Regions from separate parts of the Paenibacillus sp. F024 genome, predicted to be linked through region 2. Evidence: riboswitches for the same ligand, from Rfam matches in the RefSeq annotation. Region 2 holds a riboswitch; the other holds the start of a gene.
What was found. Region 2 has a riboswitch for cobalamin ahead of ACZYR9_RS21145 (energy-coupling factor ABC transporter permease). Riboswitches for the same ligand answer to the same signal wherever they lie in the genome.
Positions count from the first base shown of each region.

Region 1 (4,609 bases), on a different contig from region 2:
TCTTCTTGACGGCTTCTTTTGCCTATGAGATTCTCCAAGCAAGCGGAAGGGTTATGACTCTCGTTAATAGCCATCCACCCACCCAGTAGCGCGAAGAGCCAAATTAATGAATATGAACCTTCATCAAAGAGGCCGGTCTTAATCGGCTTCTTTTTTGTTCCTTCGATCCTCTTAAAAGCTTTGAAAGAGCGGGTCTTTTATGTTAACATCATAAAGAATATATTGGGGAAACGGGTTAGAGAGCTGCAGAAGCTGAGGGGAGAAACCGGCATGAGAGGAAAAGAGCTGCTCTGCCTGCTGCTGTTGTTCGTACTTGCGGGCTGCGGCGGGGGGCCGAAGGCGGATGTGACGATTTTCATGATGGGCTCCAACGGGTTTCCGAATGAAGCGGGAGCAAAGCTGCAGGCTTCACTGCAAAGCCAATTAGGCGAATCGCCCAGTGTACAAGTATATACGGCGCCATTATTTTCAATAGAAAAGCTGATCGTCGAAATAGCGGCCGGTGAGAACGGGATTCTCGTCATCCCGGAGAATCATTTTAAGACTATGGGCGGGCAGGGCGGATATGTTCCGCTGGACGATGTGGCCAACGCGGAGGATTTCCCAGAAGGTGTTCTGGAGGTTGCGCAAGCCGGGAATAAGGAAAAGCATTTGTACGGCATCCCGTTGGAGCAAACCCAATGGCTGAAGGAGCTCGAATTGAACGACAAAAACTTGTATGCTTTCATCCCGGCCAATGCGCCGGACAAAGAGAAAGCGAAACGGGTCTTGAAAATCATGGCCGAGTAATAGCCCTTCATGCCAATCATGAAGCGGACAACAACATAGCGGTTCAGGTGCCTGCAAGGAAGCTCCATGCCTGCAGGTTAAAAGGGAAGCCGGTGTGAATCCGGCACGGTCCCGCCACTGTATACGGGTAAATGCTCTTCTATCAAGTCACTGTCAGGATCAGACGGGAAGGCGAAGAGCTCTTGAATAAGCAGCCCGCAAGTCAGGAAACCTGCCTGAACATGCATTCGATGCGGCCTTTCGAGGAAAAGGGGCAGATCGCTGAGCTTGCGGGCGGCATAACGCTAATGATGTCGGTTATGGCTGCCGCAGGTTTGTCAGTGTGTGCCCTCTGCTTCGGAGACGATCCGAACGCAGAGGTCTTTTCGTTTTTAAATGATTTTAGGGAGATGGACCTATGTATTGGGGTAAGAAAAATCACGTTAAAAAAAGACTGCTCGCGGCCGTTTTGAGCTTGGCTTTGGCGGGAACGCTGGCAGGCTGCGGAAGCACTGCTCCGACTCCGGGGCAGGGTCAGCAGGCAGATTCGTCCAATGCGGGCGGAGCCAAGCAGGAAGGGGCAGTCTCATCGGCCAAACGAACGGCCTATCCGCTCACGATAAAGGATGCGACGGGCAAAGAATTTGTATTTGAAAAAGCTCCGGAGCGCATCGTCTCTACCTCGCCGAGTGAAACGGAAACGCTGTTTGCCTTGGGTCTCGGCGATCAGATCGTGGGGGTATCGGATTTTTGCAACTATCCTGCTGAAGCGGCGGCGAAGCCGAAGGTCGGCAGTATCATTAAACCGAATGAGGAAGCGCTCATTGCGGCCAACGCCGATGTGGTCATGACGGGAGTGTCCATGAATATGACCGTTGTAGAACAGCTTCGAGGTCTAAAGGTAAACCTGTTTAAGGTTGAGCCGAAGACGGTGGATGAAGTCATGAGCAATATTATTCTCATGGGGCAAATCTTCGACCGTCAGGAGCAGGCGGAGAAGCTGGTCCATGCCATGAAGGCGGAACGTCAAAAGGTGCTGGATGCGGTAAAGGATCTGAAGCCGGAGCAGAAGAAAAAGGTGTTCATTGAGTTTTCCCCGGGGTGGACGGTCGGTCAAGGCGAATATATTGACGAGCTGATCAGCTTGGCCGGTGGCATCAATGTGGCCGGCGGCGAGAAGGGGTATGTGAAGCTTAGCGAGGAGAAGGTGATTGCGGACAATCCGCAGATCATTATTTATCCGACCGGGATTGTGGATGATCAGACCAATAAGCCGATGGATCAACTGATTCGCGAACGCAGCGGCTGGGACCAGATTGAAGCGGTGAAGTCAAACCGGCTGGTCGGATTGGACAAGGACATCATGAGCCGTCCGGGTCCGCGGATCACCGAGGCATTGACGGAAGTGGCCAAAGGAATATATCCGGAACTGGTGAAATAGATGAAGCGTAAGCTGTGGATTTGGGGCGGAGCTTCCTTGGTCCTGCTATTATTTACCGCTTCTGCGGCATTGTCGATCGGTTCGGTCCGAATCCCGTTCGGTCATGTCTGGGGGATTATGCTGCATCATCTGCCTTGGATCGGTGAACGAATCCAGGGGGATTGGAGTGCAGCTTCCGAACAAATCGTATGGAGGGTCAGGCTGCCCAGGGCAGTCTTGGGTATTCTGGTTGGAGCCGCTCTGGGCTTGGCGGGTGCAGCCTTTCAGGGCGTGCTCCGCAACCCGCTCGCCGATCCGTATACGCTGGGTGTTTCTTCCGGAGCTTCGGTGGGCGCTTCGTTTTTAATTTTGTTTGGTCTGCAGTATACGCTCTTCGGGGAGTGGACGGTACCGGCGGTTGCGTTTGCGACCGGAGTGCTGTCACTCTTCACGGTACTCCTGCTGGCTCGGACCGGAGGCAAGCTGCGCAAAGAAACCGTCATTTTGTCGGGTGTCGTGATCCAGGCCTTCCTGGGCGCCTTCGTTTCGTTAATGGTGGCGATGTCGGATCAGGTCATCAATGAAATAATCTTCTGGCTGATGGGAAGCCTAGCGCTGCGAGGCTGGACATATTCCTTGGTGCTGCTGCCGTATTTGGCTGCAGGCGCAGCGGTGCTTCTCTGCTTTGGCCGGGCGATGAATTTGTTTGCGCTCGGGGAGCGGCAGGCGGCTCATCTTGGTATCCATATTGAAAGAACGAAGCTGATTGTTCTGGTCGCGGCGACTTTGATTACGGCAGCAGCTGTCTCCGTTTCGGGCGTGATTGCGTTTGTAGGACTGCTGGTGCCGCATTTGCTTCGGCTTATGATCGGACCGGATTACCGATTGCTGCTTCCCCTTTCGCTTATCGGCGGTGCGATTTATGTGCTGCTGGCGGATACGTTGGCCCGAACGCTGCTTAGTCCGACGGAAATTCCGCTCGGGGTAGTTACGGCGTTTATGGGGGCTCCGTTTTTCGCTTATTTGCTGCGGCGGAAAAAGCGGGTGATACGCGAATGAAAGGAGGCGGCACGGGATGATTCAAGTAGATGTGGATAGGGTATCCAAGGCCTTCGGACCGCGGGAGGTGCTCAGGGGAGTCCGTTTTCGGGTGGAGCCAGGAGAATGGTTCGGTATCTTAGGACCCAACGGAAGCGGGAAGTCGACACTGCTTCATCTGATTTCCGGACTGGAGCCGGCGACTGCCGGTCGTGTGCTGCTGGATGGCAAGCCTGCAGCGTCCTGCTCAAGGAAAGCATTGGCAAGGCAGATCGCGGTGCTGGAGCAGGAAGCGCTGCCGCCGCTCGGCTTCACGGTGCAAGAGGTGATCGAAATGGGGCGCTATCCGTATCAAAACTGGCTGGGAGACGAAACGGGGGATGCGAGTACGCTGGTAGAGCGGATTATCGATTGGCTGAAGCTGGAGCCTCTGCGGGAGAGAACCATCGATCATTTGAGCGGAGGGGAACGGCAGCGTGTGGCGTTGGGTAAAGCGATGGCGCAGGAGCCCAAGCTGCTGCTGCTGGATGAGCAGACGACATTTCTTGACATCGGGTATCAGGTTGAGATGATGGATCTGGTGCGCAGGTGGCAGGAGGAATGGAAAATGACGGTCATTTCGGTGCTGCATGATCTGAATTTGGCCGCTCAATACTGCGACCGTCTCCTCCTGCTGCATGAAGGAGCGGCGGCTGGAATCGGAACGCCTGAAGAGGTGCTTTATGCAGATCTTCTGGAAAGGGTGTACGGAACGCGGCCTCACATTCTTTCACATCCGGACAGCGGGGTGCCGCAAATCTTATTGGGAAAGGGAGCTGGAAGATGAGTAACAACCGATTGGAACAACTGATTACGGGAATTGCCCCATTGGATAAGCGGAGTATGGAGGAAGCGGCGCTGCATCTCGATCAGCTGACCAAGCCGCCGGGAAGCTTAGGCAGACTGGAGGAGGTAGCTAAGCAGCTATCGGGAATCCGGGGGGAGCTGATGCCGGACCTGGGGAAAAAGGCGGTCGTCGTCATGGCTGCGGATCACGGCGTATGCGAAGAAGGCGTCAGCGCCTATCCGGCTGAAGTTACGCCGCAGATGGTGTTTAACTTTTTGAATGGGGGCGCGGCGGTGAATGTGCTCTCGCGTCATGCCGGGGCTGATGTGCTGTGCGTTGACATGGGGGTGAACGCAGAGCTTTCCGATTCGCGGTTGAGGTCTCATAAAGTCCGCATGGGGACGGCTAATATGACAAAGGGGCCTGCGATGACGCGGGAGGAAGCGGAGAAAGCGGTTATGGCCGGTATGGAGATCGCCGCAGAATTAGTTCGGGACGGCTACAGATTGATCGCCACCGGGGATATGGGCATCGGCAATACGACGGCAAGTTCAGCG
Region 1 is NZ_JBVASZ010000044.1:21,980-26,588, reverse strand. It holds gene ACZYR9_RS24870 (hypothetical protein) at 271-789, shown strand; cobalamin riboswitch at 818-1,022, shown strand; gene ACZYR9_RS24865 (ABC transporter substrate-binding protein) at 1,187-2,209, shown strand; gene ACZYR9_RS24860 (FecCD family ABC transporter permease) at 2,210-3,247, shown strand; gene ACZYR9_RS24855 (ABC transporter ATP-binding protein) at 3,264-4,052, shown strand; gene cobT (nicotinate-nucleotide--dimethylbenzimidazole phosphoribosyltransferase) at 4,049-4,609, shown strand, end outside.
Region 1: linked by a shared signal. The riboswitch ahead of ACZYR9_RS24865 (ABC transporter substrate-binding protein) and the one ahead of ACZYR9_RS21145 (energy-coupling factor ABC transporter permease) in region 2 are both predicted to bind cobalamin.

Region 2 (4,609 bases):
GTCATGCTATACACCAGAAAAAGAACAAGAGGAACCAGGGTGTAGGCTTGAGATAAGAAAGCGCTGCCTAGAATTAAAGCCGATACGGTCGTGCCAATCGTTAAAAACAGATACGCCTTGCTGTTGTAAATCCATACATAAACAAGAAAATGCGATCCGCCCAGAAGTCCTACCGCGAGGGGGATCCATTCCGGTGCGACTTGAAAAATCACGATAAACACCGGAATATAAAAGCCCTGCACTCCGGCCATCAAACCGCCCAAGGTTCCTAACGGATTGTCTTTAGTCATTATCGTTACTCCCAAAATTCTGGCAATCCATAGCCCCAGCGGAAAAATGGAGCCCAAGCCAATGATCCAAATCAGGCGCACCGTTTCAGCCGGAAATAATGCCGGTGCCAAAGTAAGAAAAAGCATAAAGACAGCGCCTGAGATCAGAATCGGATATCCGCGCTGAGAAGACTGTATGAGGTCTTTTCTAAGTTCATCTAATGTACGAGTCATTTCATCCCTTCTTTCCAGGTATAAGAAATCGGTCACTAAAGCAAATGTAATGTGTATCTCCCTTATTCAGAGCAAAGGGGATGCTAAATGATAAACTAAATCCCGAGCATATCCATAGTAAAGAGGAGACTCCGCCTAAAGACAGCGGCATGGTCAGAAATATAATCATAGTCATTATGAGGAACAAAACAACGATGGCAGCTGCAAAGTTTACGGCAGAGCTAAGAGAATATGCCCGCTTTTTTACCTCCTTCCTGCTGTTTCTCCCTGAGTCTCAGGTTGATTCTCGTTCGGCCAAGAGGCCTTATCAAGCAAAAAACCGCTCACTTACAGCAGCGGCATCAGATCCTTATGCTCTTTTTTCATTTGCAGGGCCGATTTGATCGCCTCTTTGCGCAGCAGGTCTCTTACGGTTGAGGAATTCTCAACAAAAAATGTTTCGCATCTGCTCAAATTGTAGAGTGCTCTTTTTGCCGCCTCGCCGGCCAGCTTTTCACATTGCAATAAATAATAACAGATGCTGTAACAATCCATTTCGTGCTTTCTTAAGAAAGATATGCGATCCTTTTTATCCATCATCAGATCATCCCTAACTTTTCTTACTTATTCCATATTTTAAAGGGTTTTCACTTGCTGAATAGTACTATTTTCTTCTAGTACCCTTCATTAAGTATATAGGGCGAATATAAACAAAAGTTAAACAGATGCTAAACAATTTCTTAATTGTAGTCCGCGTCCTTTTTGCAGCATTCATCCTCCGCGTTTCGTAAAAGGAACAGTGAATGAATGGAGGATTTCGATAGACAAACACTCTAATTCGTGTTATAGTTCAATAAATTTGTGTTACATAGAGGAATTTATCGATCGATAGCGAATTTGTAGCATGGATTACCACAAACCAACTGCATACTTAATAGATCAGGTGCCTTTGTACTGACAAAGGGTAACAGGGAATCGGGTGCAAATCCCGAGCGGTCCCGCCACTGTATTCGGGGAGTTTCTCTCAGCATGTCACTCGATGCTCCATCGGGGAAGACGGGAGAAGATGTCGATCCGATAGCCAGGAGACCTACCTGATTTATGCACCCGAACGCCTTCGAGGAAAGGAGTGGTGTACGAACGATGAAGCGACGATCACGAAGGACAGCCGATCTTGTCGTCTATTATTTCGTACCCCTAACCAATCCGGCAGGATTGGTTTTTTGAGTTTTATGATCATATACTAGGGAGGAAATGTGAACATGTTGTCCAAAAAAGTCATAAGCACGCTGCTGTTAGTCCTGGGCTTTACCCTTTACCTGAGTATCAATGACCCGCAGTCCGCCTATGCCATGCATATTATGGAGGGCTTTCTCCCGTTCGGATGGGCCATCTTCTGGTGGGCTGTATTTATCCCGTTCTTCATTCTCGGACTCCGGGCTTTAATGAGAATTACAAGGGAAACGCCGGAATTGAAAATTTTACTCGGCGTGGCCGGAGCCTTCATCCTCGTCTTGTCGGCGCTCAAAATTCCGTCCGTAACGGGAAGCAGCTCGCATCCGACCGGGACAGGCCTCGGCGCGGTCATGTTCGGCCCGCTGCCCATGAGCGTGCTAGGCTCCATTGTCCTGCTGTTTCAAGCGCTGCTGCTGGCCCATGGCGGGTTGACTACCCTTGGCGCCAATGCCTTCTCCATGGCTGTCGCCGGCCCTATGGTCGGTTTTGCCGCTTACCGGTGGATGATGATATCTACGGGAAAACAAAAGCTGTCCATTTTTACGGCGGCCGCTCTGGCTAACCTGTCTACCTATGTCGTCACTTCGATTCAACTAGCCTTGGCGTTCCCGGCGGATAGCGGCGGCGTTCTCGCTTCTTTCGCTAAATTCGGAGGCATCTTTGCCATAACTCAAATCCCTTTGGCCATCAGTGAAGGTCTGCTTACCATATTGATATGGAACTGGCTTAAGGCCAATAGCTCTGAGGAATTATCGATGCTGCAGCGTAAAATGAAAGGAGTCTAATCTAATGAACCATCGCACAATGAACCTTCTCATCCTGATTGCCGTTGTCTTGTTGGCTGTTCTTCCGCTCCTGTTCGTCAACGGAGAATTTGGCGGTGCGGACGGCGCCGCTGAAGAAATGATTACCGAGATTCAGCCGGAGTATCAACCCTGGTTTTCTCCGCTGATGGAGCCTCCGGCAGAGACCGAAAGCATGCTGTTTGCCCTGCAGGCAGCCATTGGCGCCGGTTTTATCGGCTTTGCCATCGGATGGTTCAAGGGTAGGGCTTCCAAAACCAAAACTCCATGATCAAGCTGATCGATACGCTCTCTTACACCAACAAACTGCGCTCCGTTTCTCCGAGGTGGAAATGCGGATTCGCGGCCGTGCTGATGGTACTGTCTTATTTATCTCATCCCATCATCCAATTGCTGATCATCGCCTGGATGTTCATATGGACTGCCCTGTATGCCCGGATACCTGTCAAAGTGTACAGCCTGCTGATCGCGGCCTCCTGCCTGTTTTATGCAGCCAGTCTGCCGGCCATTATCATTGAGCTTACCTCCACCGGCCCGGTCTCGCCCGATGGGAGGGTCCTCTTTACGATTGCCCAGTGGACGGCCTATGTTACGGAAGCAGGCATGTACCAAGCCGGCAGCCTGCTGATTCGGATCATCGCCTGCTTGTCCTGCCTGACCTTTGTTATGTTAACGACGCCCATGTCCGATCTGTTTCAGGTGATGAGAGCATGGCGCGTTCCCTCTCTGGTACTGGAGTTGATGCTGATCATGTACCGTTTTCTCTTTGTGCTTTCGGATACGGCCCAGCAGATATATACGGCTCAGAAAGCCCGGGGCGGTCAGACCGGCTTCTACCGCAGGCTTAACGATACGGCCATCCTGATCGTTCGGTTGTTCGGCAAAACGATGCAGAGGTACAAGGTGCTTTCGCAGGGCTTAGTGGCTAGAGGATTTATCGATGAGATTCAATTGGCACCGGTTCAAGCGGCTTCCATGCCCTTTCGTTATACTTTGGAAAGTTACATCGGAGTGACTTTTTTATTACTTTTTGAGCTCTGGCTTCGCTGGGGGGAAACGATATGAAATCCATTATAGAAGCTCACGCAGTACATTACAGCTACCCGGGAACTCAAGCCGAGGCTCTTCAGGGCTTGACCATAAGCTTGCCGGAAGGCAAAAAAACCGCCATTTGCGGCCATAACGGGTCGGGCAAATCCACTTTGTTCCTGCATGCGGTCGGCATACACCGACCAGCTGCCGGAGAGATAAAGTGGAAGGGTACGCCCATGTCCTATCGCGCAGCTGATCTCAAAAAGCTGCGGCAGCAAGCTGGACTGGTGTTCCAAGACCCGGAACACCAGTTGATTCTGAGTACGCCATATGAGGATATTTCCTATGGTCTGCGCAATGCCGGGATATCCGAGCATGACATCCTTCAGCGTACCGAACATATCCTTGCGTCCATGGGTCTGAAACATTTGGCGAATACACCCATTCATCACTTAAGCCTAGGTCAAAAAAAACGTGTCGCCCTGGCCGGAGTGATGGTTCTCGAGCCCGAGCTGCTGCTGCTGGATGAACCTACCGCTTACTTGGACCGCTTATCCGAGCAGCGGTTAGTGGAAGAATTGGACCGCATTCATGATCAAGGAACTACCGTTGTCATGGCCACGCACGATATGAATTTGGCTTACACCTGGGCGGATTGGATCCTGGTGATCGATCATGGGAAATGTTTTCTGGAAGGCACACCTTACGAGGTGTTTCAACAGGAAGACTTGATCCGGTCGCTCGGTCTGGAGCCTCCTTTGCTGCTGCAGGTTTGGTCGAGTCTGCCCGGGCATATACGTGCAAAGAGCACTCCGCCCCGCAGCATCGCTGAGCTAAAAGATTTTATGAAGCAGGTATATACATAGACACAGAAAGAGCCGGTTCCCTTACCATACTCATCGGGAACCGGCTCTTATCCTGTATGGGAGTTACTTCCTGCCTTCTTTACCACTAATCCCCATAGCCTGCCAGACCTTTGTCCATCAGGTAGTCCATCTCCGCATCCAAAATCGCTTCAACGGCCAGCTCGTCCAAATGGATATCGGACCGGCTCAT
Region 2 is NZ_JBVASZ010000026.1:29,348-33,956, forward strand. It holds gene ACZYR9_RS21135 (DUF7010 family protein) at 1-503, opposite strand, end outside; gene ACZYR9_RS21140 (hypothetical protein) at 831-1,082, opposite strand; cobalamin riboswitch at 1,407-1,594, shown strand; gene ACZYR9_RS21145 (energy-coupling factor ABC transporter permease) at 1,745-2,503, shown strand; gene ACZYR9_RS21150 (energy-coupling factor ABC transporter substrate-binding protein) at 2,508-2,792, shown strand; gene cbiQ (cobalt ECF transporter T component CbiQ) at 2,789-3,586, shown strand; gene ACZYR9_RS21160 (energy-coupling factor ABC transporter ATP-binding protein) at 3,583-4,419, shown strand; gene ACZYR9_RS21165 (hypothetical protein) at 4,505-4,609, opposite strand, start outside.